One region of the Phenylobacterium sp. genome, then DNA from elsewhere that is predicted to be linked to it. Evidence: predicted binding sites of a transcription regulator. Region 1 holds the regulator's gene; each other region holds the start of a gene.
What was found. Region 1 encodes LexA, which represses DNA repair genes until DNA is damaged. Its sites were predicted from a motif close to ATGTTCNCNANNTGTTCT; they were not measured.
Positions count from the first base shown of each region.

Region 2: ACQ66R_RS09655 (DUF72 domain-containing protein) is a predicted target of LexA. The motif match lies at 1,071-1,088, and genes of this name have one in related genera.
Region 3: uvrA (excinuclease ABC subunit UvrA) is a predicted target of LexA. The motif match lies at 2,149-2,166, and genes of this name have one in related genera.

Region 1 is NZ_OZ260078.1:272,493-275,763, forward strand. Features, by position in the region: gene trpD (anthranilate phosphoribosyltransferase) at 1-232, shown strand, start outside; gene trpC (indole-3-glycerol phosphate synthase TrpC) at 232-1,008, shown strand; gene lexA (transcriptional repressor LexA) at 1,129-1,818, shown strand; gene ACQ66R_RS01370 (ASCH domain-containing protein) at 1,799-2,086, opposite strand; gene ACQ66R_RS01375 (ComEC/Rec2 family competence protein) at 2,083-3,271, opposite strand, start outside.
Region 2 is NZ_OZ260078.1:1,990,289-1,993,559, forward strand. Features, by position in the region: gene ACQ66R_RS09650 (M28 family metallopeptidase) at 1-1,012, shown strand, start outside; gene ACQ66R_RS09655 (DUF72 domain-containing protein) at 1,135-1,959, shown strand; gene ACQ66R_RS09660 (sensor histidine kinase) at 1,966-3,271, opposite strand, start outside.
Region 3 is NZ_OZ260078.1:4,643,897-4,647,167, forward strand. Features, by position in the region: gene uvrA (excinuclease ABC subunit UvrA) at 1-2,064, opposite strand, end outside; gene ACQ66R_RS22865 (OPT family oligopeptide transporter) at 2,240-3,271, opposite strand, start outside.

The sequences.
Region 1 (3,271 bases):
CGGCGGCACGCCGGCCGAGAACGCCGTGGCGCTCCGCGACCTGCTGAAGGGCAAGCCCGGCCCCTACCGCGACATCGTCCTGCTGAATTCCGCCGCCGCCTTCCTGGTCGGCGACAAGGTCGAGACCCTCCGCGAAGGCGTCGAACTGGCGGCCCGGGTCATCGACGACGGCCGCGCCCAGGCCTCACTCGACAAGCTGGTCGAGATCGCGCCGCGGTCGCTGGACTCCTGATGGCCGATATTCTCGAGAAGATCGCTGCCTATAAGCGTGACGAGGTCGCAGAGCGGAAGGCCGCCCGCCCCGCGATCTCCACGGCCGGCGTCAGCGCGCCGCGCGGCTTCCGCGCCGCCCTGGAGCGCGCCCACGGCCCCGGCCGCCTGGCCCTGATCGCCGAGATCAAGAAGGCCTCGCCGTCCAAGGGCCTGATCCGCGCGGACTTCCATCCGCCGGCACTGGCCCGCGCCTACGAAGCCGGCGGCGCGGCGTGCCTGTCGGTGCTCACCGACACGCCCAGCTTCCAGGGCGCCGACAGCTACCTCACCGCCGCCCGCGGCGCCGTCTCGCTGCCCTGTATCCGCAAGGAGTTCCTGGTCGACCCGTGGCAGGTGGCCGAGAGCCGCGCGCTGGGCGCCGACGCCATTCTGGTGATCCTGGCGATGGTGGACGACGCGCTGGCCGCCGACCTGATGGCCGAGGCCCGCGCCCACGGCATGGACGCGCTGGTCGAGGTGCATGACGAGGCCGAGATGGCCCGCGCCGGACGGCTGGGCGCCGACCTCGTCGGGGTGAACAACCGTGACCTGCGGACCTTCACCGTCGACCTCGCGATCACCGAGCGCCTCGCCGCGCTCGCGCCGGCGAACGCCCTGCTGGTCACCGAGAGCGGCCTGTTCACCGCCGCCGACGCCGCTCGCCTCGAGGCCTCCGGCGCCCGCGCCATGCTGGTCGGCGAGAGCCTGATGCGCCAGGCCGACGTCACCGCGGCGACTCGCGCCCTGCTGGGCTGAGTCGGCTCTACATGAGAAAAACCGCAACGATTTCAGTGGGCCTAGGTGTAACTTGACATTAACGCGGAACACCTAGAGAACATCGACAGAAGTTGGCGGTTTGTTCTGCGAGGTCCTGAAATGCTTACCCGCAAGCAGCATGAGTTGCTCATGTTCATCCACGAGCGGATCAAGGAATCGGGCGTCTCACCGTCGTTCGACGAGATGAAGGAGGCCCTCGATCTGGCCTCCAAGTCCGGCATCCACCGGCTGATCACCGCCCTGGAAGAGCGCGGTTTCCTTCGCCGCCTTCCCCACCGCGCCCGGGCGCTGGAAGTGGTGAAGCTGCCGCAGCAGGCCACCGCCGCCGCCCCGCCCAAGGGTCGGGCCCCGTTCAAACCCCAGCTGGTCGAGGCCGGCTCCGCGGTCGCGGTCGCCGCCAACGACAGCCGCGAACTGCCGATCCTCGGCAAGATCGCCGCCGGCACGCCGATCGAGGCGATCCAGCAGGAACGCGACCGCATGCCGGTGCCTGAGAGCATCCTGGGCGCGGGCGAGCACTTCGTCCTCGAGATCGCCGGCGACTCGATGATCAACGCCGGCATCCTCGACGGCGACTTCGTGGTCATCAAGCGCACCGACAGCGCCGTCTCGGGCGACATCGTGGTCGCCCTGGTCAACGGCGAGGAAGCCACCCTCAAGCGCCTGCGCAAGAAGGGCGCGTCCATCGCCCTCGAAGCCGCCAACCCCGCCTACGAGACCCGCATCTTCGGCCCTGACCAGGTGGCCGTGCAGGGCAAGCTGGTCGGCCTCATCCGCCGCTACCACTGACCCATACGAAATCGACGATGAAGACCCGCTCGCCACGCCCGTGGCGGGCGGTTTTCATGAGCGCCTCCAGGCTCTCGAACCCGCCCTCCCGCGCCATGGCCTCGGTGACGTCGTCCAGGTCCACTTCCCGCAGGCGCGTCACCTCGATGAACCCGTCCAGCAGCCGGTAGCGCCCGCCCACCTTCACCCGCGGCGTCAGCCAGATCCGCACGCTGGTGGTGATCTCGCCCGACCGGACCCGCTCGCGCAGCGGCCTGGCGAACATCATCGCGGGTCATACCCCCAGGTCCACGGCCGCCGCCCCCGCTGGTCCTGCGCCCAGACGATCCGCCAGCCGCCGCCCTGCCGATAGAGCTCGGCCGAGCCGCCCGCCGCGAAGTCGGCCCCCGTCAGCACCAGCGGCGCCGCGCAACTCTCCGGCTTGAAGCTGTTCCGCAGGATCACCACGTCAGCTCCCGTGCAGAGCGCCTCCAACCTGCCCGCCTTCAACGGCCGCTTCAGGTTCCACGCCGCCGCCAACTTCACCGGAGCCTCGGCCTTCGCCAGGCAGCTCCACCGGTCGCACTGGAACCGCGCGTCCCGCTCGGGCTCGCTGATCACCGGCGTCAGCCCGCGTCGCCGCGACCACAACTCAGCGCCGAACAGCTTCACATCGGGCCGCAGCAGGACGCTCTCACGCCCCTCCCGAACCGCCACCGCCGCCCCGTCGGCGCTCACCCACACATCCGGAGCCGCAGGCCGGGGCGCCCACAGGATCGCCAGCGCCAACGGCAGGCCAGCCCACCGGAACGGCCCGCGCCACAGGCAGACGAACAGCAGTCCGAGGAAGCTGGCCGGCAGCACCCAGTCCGGCGCGCTGGGGATCACCACCTGCGCCGCTGGCGCGCCGGCCGCAGTCGCCGCCACCTGGTTCATCAACCCGATCGACCACCCCGCCACCTCCAGCGGCGCCTGCCCCAGGCCGAATGGCGTGAGCGCCGCGCCCAGCGCCAGGCCCGGCATCATCAGGAACGACGAGATCGGCGCGACGACGAGGTTGGCGAACAGGCCCCAAGTCGAGACGCGGTTGAAGTGCTGGATCGCGAAAGGCCCCGTGGCCAGGCCCGCCACGAAGCTCACCGCCAGGCTCGCCGCCGTCCAGGTCATCGCCGCCTGCGGCCAGCGGATCCACCAGGGGACCTCGATCTCCTTCACCGGCCGCGGCCAGACCTCGGCCAGGGCGACCAGCGCGGCGGTCGCGGCAAAGCTCATCTGGAACCCCGGCTCGGTCACGGCCTCGGGCTGCAGCAGCAGCACGCCCATGGCCGCCAGCGCCAGCGCATGCAGGCTGATCGCCTGCCGGTCGGCCAGGATCGCCCCGAACGCCACCGCCGCGGTGATCGCGGCCCGCTCGGCCGGCGGCGGCGCGCCTGACAGCACCAGATACCCACCCACCGCCGCCAGCCCCACCAGC
Region 2 (3,271 bases), 1.7 Mb from region 1:
CGGCTGGGCGACGGTCAAGAACTCCAACACCAACGAGATCTTCGACGTCATCCGCAAGGATCCGTCGCAGGCGCACGCCCCGCTGGAGGGCTGGGTGCAGCGCGACGTGGCCGCGGGCCTGCTGAAGGCCGCGGGCTTCGACCTCGATACCCTGAAGAAGCAGGCCCAGACCCGCGCGTTCAAGCCGGTGGCGCTGAAGGGCGTCACCTTCTCGGCCGACTATGCCGTCGATGTGCAGAAGGTGGTCTCGAAGAACGTCGTGGGCGCAGTGATCGGGAGCAAGCATCCCGAGGAGCGCGTCTTCTACACCGCCCACTGGGACCACCTGGGCGTGGGCCAGCCCGACGCCAAGGGCGACACGATCTACAACGGCGCGCTCGACAACGCCTCGGGCACGGCGATGCTGCTGGAACTGGGCCGCGCTTTCGCCAAGGGTCAAAAGCCGCAGCGAACGGTCGTGTTCCTGTCGGTGACCGCCGAGGAGAAGGGCCTGCTGGGCTCGGAGTACTACGCTCGCAACCCGCTGTATCCGCTGGGCACGACGGTGGGCGTGCTCAACATGGATGGCGTGGGCCCGACCGGCCTGGCGCGCGACTTCACCACCTCCGGCAATGCGCCGCTGACCCTGCAGGACGAGCTGATCGCGGTGGGCAAGACCCACGACCGGTACTTCACGCCCGACCCCCGCCCCGAAGCCGGCAGCTTCTTCCGTTCGGATCACTTCCCGTTCGCGAAGGTGGGCGTGCCGGCGATCAGCTTCGGCGGCGGCCAGGATCTGGTGACCGGAGGCAAGGCGGCCGGCCTCGCCAATCGCACAGCCTACACCGCCGACAAGTACCACCAGCCGGCCGACGAGTTCGACCCGACCTGGGACCCCAAGGGCTTCGAAGCCGACGGCGCGCTGCTGTTCGACCTGGGCCAGAAACTGGCGAACAGCCGCATCTGGCCCGATTGGAAAGCCGGCGCGGAGTTCAAGGCCGAGCGCGACAAGACGAAGGCGCAGCGGAAGTAGGGCAGCGGACGTAGGAACGCCTCTCCCCCGAGCGTCGCGAAGCGAGGGGGTTGGACAGAGAACATCTTGAGAACTTGCGCAACCGCCGGTACCTGTAGCGTCGGCAACACCGGAGGCGTGACATGGCTGAAGCAGGTCGGATCCGCTGCGGCATCGGCGGGTGGACGTTCGAGCCGTGGCGGGGGGTATTCTATCCCAAGGGACTGAAGCACGCCGCCGAGCTGGAGTACGCCAGCCGCCATCTGACCTCGATCGAGATAAACGGCACCTACTACTCGTCGTTCAAGCCCGACAGCTGGGCCAAGTGGCGGGCCTCGACGCCCGACGGGTTCAAGTTCGCCGTGAAGGCCTCGCGCTTCTGCACGAACCGCAAGGTGCTGGCCGACGGCAAGGCCAGCATGGACATCTTCCTGGGCCAGGGCCTGACCGAGCTGGGCGACCGGCTGGGGCCGATCCTGTGGCAGTTCATGCCGACCAAGAAGTTCGACTACGACGACTTCGCGGGCTTCATCGACCTGTTGCCGGAGAAGGTCGGAGACCTGCCCGCGCGGCATGTGCTGGAGGTGCGCAACGGCACGTTCAACGACCCGAAGTTCATCGGCCTGTGCCGCGACCGGGGCGTGGCGATCTGCAACTCCGACAACGAGAACTACCCCTTCATCCCCGACATCACCGCCGACTTCGTCTATCTGCGCCTGCTCTCGGCCGACGACGAAATCCCAACGGGCTACGAGGCCAAGGACCTCGATCTGTGGGCCGGTCGATTCCAGAGCTATGCACGGGGCGAGGTGCCGGGCGATTTCACGCCGGTGGACCGCACGGGTCCGCCGGAAGGCCCGCGCGACGTCTATGCCTACGTGATCCACGAGGGGAAGGTACGCGCCCCGGCCGCGGCGATGCAGTTCATCCGACGCGTCGATCCGGCCTTCGAGATTCCCGCGGACTGACCCGCTCTAGTGCGCCGGCGTGCGGTCGCCGTCGAACTCCGGCCGCGGCGGATCGGGCGCCTCGCCGGGCTCGGGGTCGAAGGGGGCCACGATCTCGCAGCGCACCCCGGCCGGCAGGAAGCGGATGGTGACTTTGCCGCCCAGTTCGTGGGCGAGCCCCCGCTCCAGCAGCCGTGCGCCGAAGCCGCGGGTGGCCGGCGGCGTCACGCGCGGACCGCCCCGCTCGCGCCATTCCAGCCGCAACATCGGGGCCGGAGCCTCCTCGTCCAGCCGCCATGCGATCTCGACGCGCCCCCCATCGACCGACAGCGCGCCGTACTTCACAGCATTGGTGGCCAGCTCGTGCACGCCCATGGCCAGCGCCAGCGCCATCTTGGGCGAGATGCGCAGGTCGGGACCCGAGAGCGCCAACCGGCCGGGCCCGTGCGGCGACATCGTGCGGGTGAGGATCGTCGTGAGCGATGCGCCGGCCCAGCGCTCGCGGGTCAGGATGTCGTGGGTCCAGGCCAGCGCCATCAGCCGGTTCTCGAAGTCGGCCAGCGGCCCGGCCCCACCGGCGCGGCCCAGGCTCTGGCGAGCCACCGACTGGACGGTCGCCAGCATGTTCTTCACCCGGTGATTCAGTTCGTGGATCAGGAGCTGCTGACGTTCCTCGGCGCGCCGGCGCTCGCCCACCTCGCGTTGCAGCTTGGCCTCGGCCAGCTTGGACGGGGTGATGTCGAGCGTGACGCCCACCACCCGGCCGGGCCCGCCATCGGCGCGGCGGTCGACGACCGCGCAGCTCGAGCGCAACCAGCGATGGCGGCCGTCGGCGGCGGCGACGCGAAACTCGAAGGACGCTTCGTCGCGATCGACCAGCCCGCGCAGGGTCGCCATCACCCGGTCGATGTCGTCGGCGACGACGAAGGCGCGCCAATCCGCCACGGCTTCGTCGGCCCCATCGACGGCGGACAGCCCGATCAGGGCGCGGGCGGCCGCGACGTCCAGCCAGCGCATCGCGCCGCCGTCCCGCCACTCCCAGGTAGCCGCGCGCGCCGCCTGGTGGGCGAGCCGCAGGGTCTCGTTGGCGGCGCGCAGGCGTCGGGCGTTGCGGCGCAGGGCGCGCTCGCTGCGTTCGCGCTGGGTGACATCGCGCAGGATGAAAATCATGCCGCTGGCGATCGGCAGGCCGACGATCTCGACCCATTCGTCGTCGCCGCCCGGCCGCTCAGCCACGAACTCGACCGCGGCGTCGTCGCGCAGCGCGCTGCGGAGACGCAGTTCCAGGGTTGGATCGTCGAGGCCGGCGAGCATGTCGCCCAGCGACCGGCCC
Region 3 (3,271 bases), 4.4 Mb from region 1:
CAGCCCCTCGATCCGCTCGTGGGCGGCCGGCGCGTCCGAGGCGTTGTGCAGCCGCCGAGCGGCGGCCTTGTAGAGTGTCTCGATCGTGAAGGTGGACTTGCCGCCGCCGCTGACGCCGGTGATGCAGGTGAACGTGCCCACCGGAATCTCGGCGGTGACGTTCTTCAGGTTGTTGCCGCTCGCGCCGACGACACGGATCACCTTCTTCTTCGAGATCGGGCGACGATCCTCGGGCACCGCGATCTCGCGCGTGCCCACCAGGTACTGGCCCGTGATGCTGTCGGGGTTGGCCATGATGTCGGCCGGCTTGCCCTCGGCGATGACGTGGCCGCCGTGGACGCCCGCGGCCGGACCCATGTCGATGACGTGGTCGGCGGTCATGATCGCCTCCTCGTCATGCTCGACCACCAGCACCGAATTGCCCAGGTCGCGCAGGCCGCGCAGCGACTCCAGCAGGCGGGTGTTGTCGCGCTGATGCAGGCCGATGGAGGGCTCATCCAGGACATAGAGCACGCCGGTCAGGCCCGAGCCGATCTGGCTGGCGAGGCGGATGCGCTGGCTCTCGCCGCCCGACAGGGTGCCCGAGGCGCGCGAGAGGTTGAGGTAGTCCAGACCGACGTTCACCAAGAACCGGAGACGATCGTTGATCTCCTTCAGGATCCGGCGGCCGATCTCCATTTGCTTGGGGGTGAGCTGGCTTTCCAGCGCCTCGAACCACTGCTGGGCGTTGCGGATCGCCAGCCGGGAGACTTCGCCGATGTGCTGGCCGGCGATCTTTACCGCCAGGCTCTCCGGCTTCAGGCGATAGCCCTCGCAAGCCAGGCACGGCGTCTCGGACTGGTAGCGGCCCAGTTCCTCGCGGACCCACGAACTGTCGGTCTCCCGCCAGCGGCGCTCGAGGTTCGGCAGCACGCCCTCGAAGGTCTTGTTGACCTCGTACTTGCGGGCGTTGTCGTCGTAGATGAAGCGGATCTTCTCCGCGCCCGAGCCATAGAGGATCACGTTCTTGGCCGGCTCGGGCAGCTTCCAGAACGGCTCGTCCATCGAGAAGTCGTAGTGGCGGCTCAGCGCCTGCAGGGTTTGGGTGTAGAGCGGCGAGGGGCCCTTCGCCCAGGGCGCGATGGCGCCCTTGTGCAGGCTCTTGTCCTTGTCGGGTACGACCATGTCGGCGTCGAAGGCCAGCTTGGCTCCCAGGCCGTCGCACACTGGGCAGGCGCCGTAAGGGTTGTTGAACGAGAACAGCCGGGGCTCGATCTCGCTGATCGTGAAGCCTGAGACCGGACAGGCGAACTTCTCGGAGAACAGCAGCTGCTTCGGCGTCGTCTCGCCCTCGGCGAGGTCGGCCCATTCGGCCACGGCGATGCCCTCGGCCAGCTTCAGCGCGGTGGCGAGGCTGTCGGCGTAGCGCTGCTCCTGGCCCGGCTTGGTGACGATGCGGTCCACGACGATGTCGATGTCGTGCTTGAACTTCTTGTCGAGGACGGGGGCGTCCTCGATCAGCATCAGCTCGCCGTTGACCTTGACCCGCTGGAAGCCCGCCTTCTGCCACTCGGCGAACTCCTTGCGGTACTCGCCCTTGCGGCCGCGCACGACGGGCGCCAGCAGGTTGAGCCGCGTGCCGTCCGGCAGGGCGACCAGCTTGTCGACCATCATCGAGATGGTCTGGCTCTCGATCGGGAGGCCGGTGGCCGGCGAATAGGGCACGCCCACTCGCGCCCAGAGCAGGCGCATGTAGTCGTGGATCTCGGTGACTGTGCCGACCGTCGAGCGCGGATTGCGGCTGGTGGTCTTCTGCTCGATGGAGATCGCTGGCGAGAGGCCCTCGATGAGGTCCACGTCGGGCTTGCTCATCAGCTCCAGGAACTGGCGCGCATAGGCGCTCAGGCTCTCGACGTAGCGGCGCTGACCCTCGGCATAGATGGTGTCGAACGCCAGGGAGCTCTTGCCCGAGCCCGACAGCCCCGTGATCACGACGAGCTCGCCGCGCGGGATGTCGACGTTGACGTCCTTGAGATTGTGTTCGCGAGCGCCGCGAACGCGGATCAGATTGTGCTGGTCAGCCATAAGGTCCCGGAAACACGGAGAGCCCACGGAAAGGTCCATCCGCGAGACCGCCTAATGTAGGTGACGGGACTCACGCATAACACAGGAACGCAAAGCGAACATAGATCCTGCGGCATCGCGCACGCGAGGCTTGCTGACACCACGGTGGCAGCAGGAAGAACAGGCCGGGAATCCCTTAGGCCCGCCGTTGTCCCGCCCAGCCGTAGAGGAACGCCATCACGCCGACGTAGCCTGCCAGCGCCAGCACCGGCGCGGGTCCGAACCCTTCGGGAGCCAGGGCGAGTGGCGAACCGGAGTTGGTCACGACGATCAGGCCGGCCAGCGCCACATTGAACAGGCTCTCGCCCACAATCAGGCCCGAGACCACCAGCACCCCCAGGCGCTTGGCGGACTCGCTATCGGGCCTGCCGGCGAGCCGGCGATCGTACAGCCAGCCGGCCACCGCGCCGATGACCACGGGCAAGGTGAGCGTCGCCGGCAGGTAAATGGCCATGCCCACGCCGAGGGGCGGCAGGCTGTAGCGCCGGGTCCGCCGCAGCAGCTCGTCGATGACGATCAGCGCCACGCCCACCAGCACGCCCACGCCGATCAGGCCCCAGTCCAGGTCGTGGCTGATGACGCCCTTGGCGATGGTGGAGATCAGGGTCGCCTGCGGAGCCGGCAGGGGCTGGTCCGAGATGCCGGCCATCGGCGATCCGGCGAAGCCGTTCGACCGGTTCAGCAGCTCGAGCACTGGCGGGATCACCGCCGATCCGGCGATCACGCCGATGACCAGCACCGCCTGTTGCCGCCAGGGCGTGGCGTCGACCAGCTGGCCGGTCTTGAGGTCCTGCAGGTTGTCGTTGGCCGCAACCGCCACGGCCAGCAGTACGCCGGTCACCAGCAGGGCGAAGGCGACCAGCGGCATCGGATCGCGCAGCATGGCGCTGGCCCCGATGGTGGCCACGATCAGCGAGGCGCCCAGCACCGCCAGGATGGCCAGGCCCGACACGGGACTGTTGGACGATCCGATCAGGCCAGCCATGTAGCCGCACACCCCGGCGACCAGGAACCCGGCGATGGCGATGTAGGCCAGGGTCGCCAGGGTCAGCGGGATCGCCAGGCCCGCCAGCGGTCCGCCTTGGAGGAAGTTGAAGATCAGCACGCCCATGGGGATCAGGCAGAGGCCCGAGACCACGGCGACCATGCCGATGGGGATGTCCTGTTC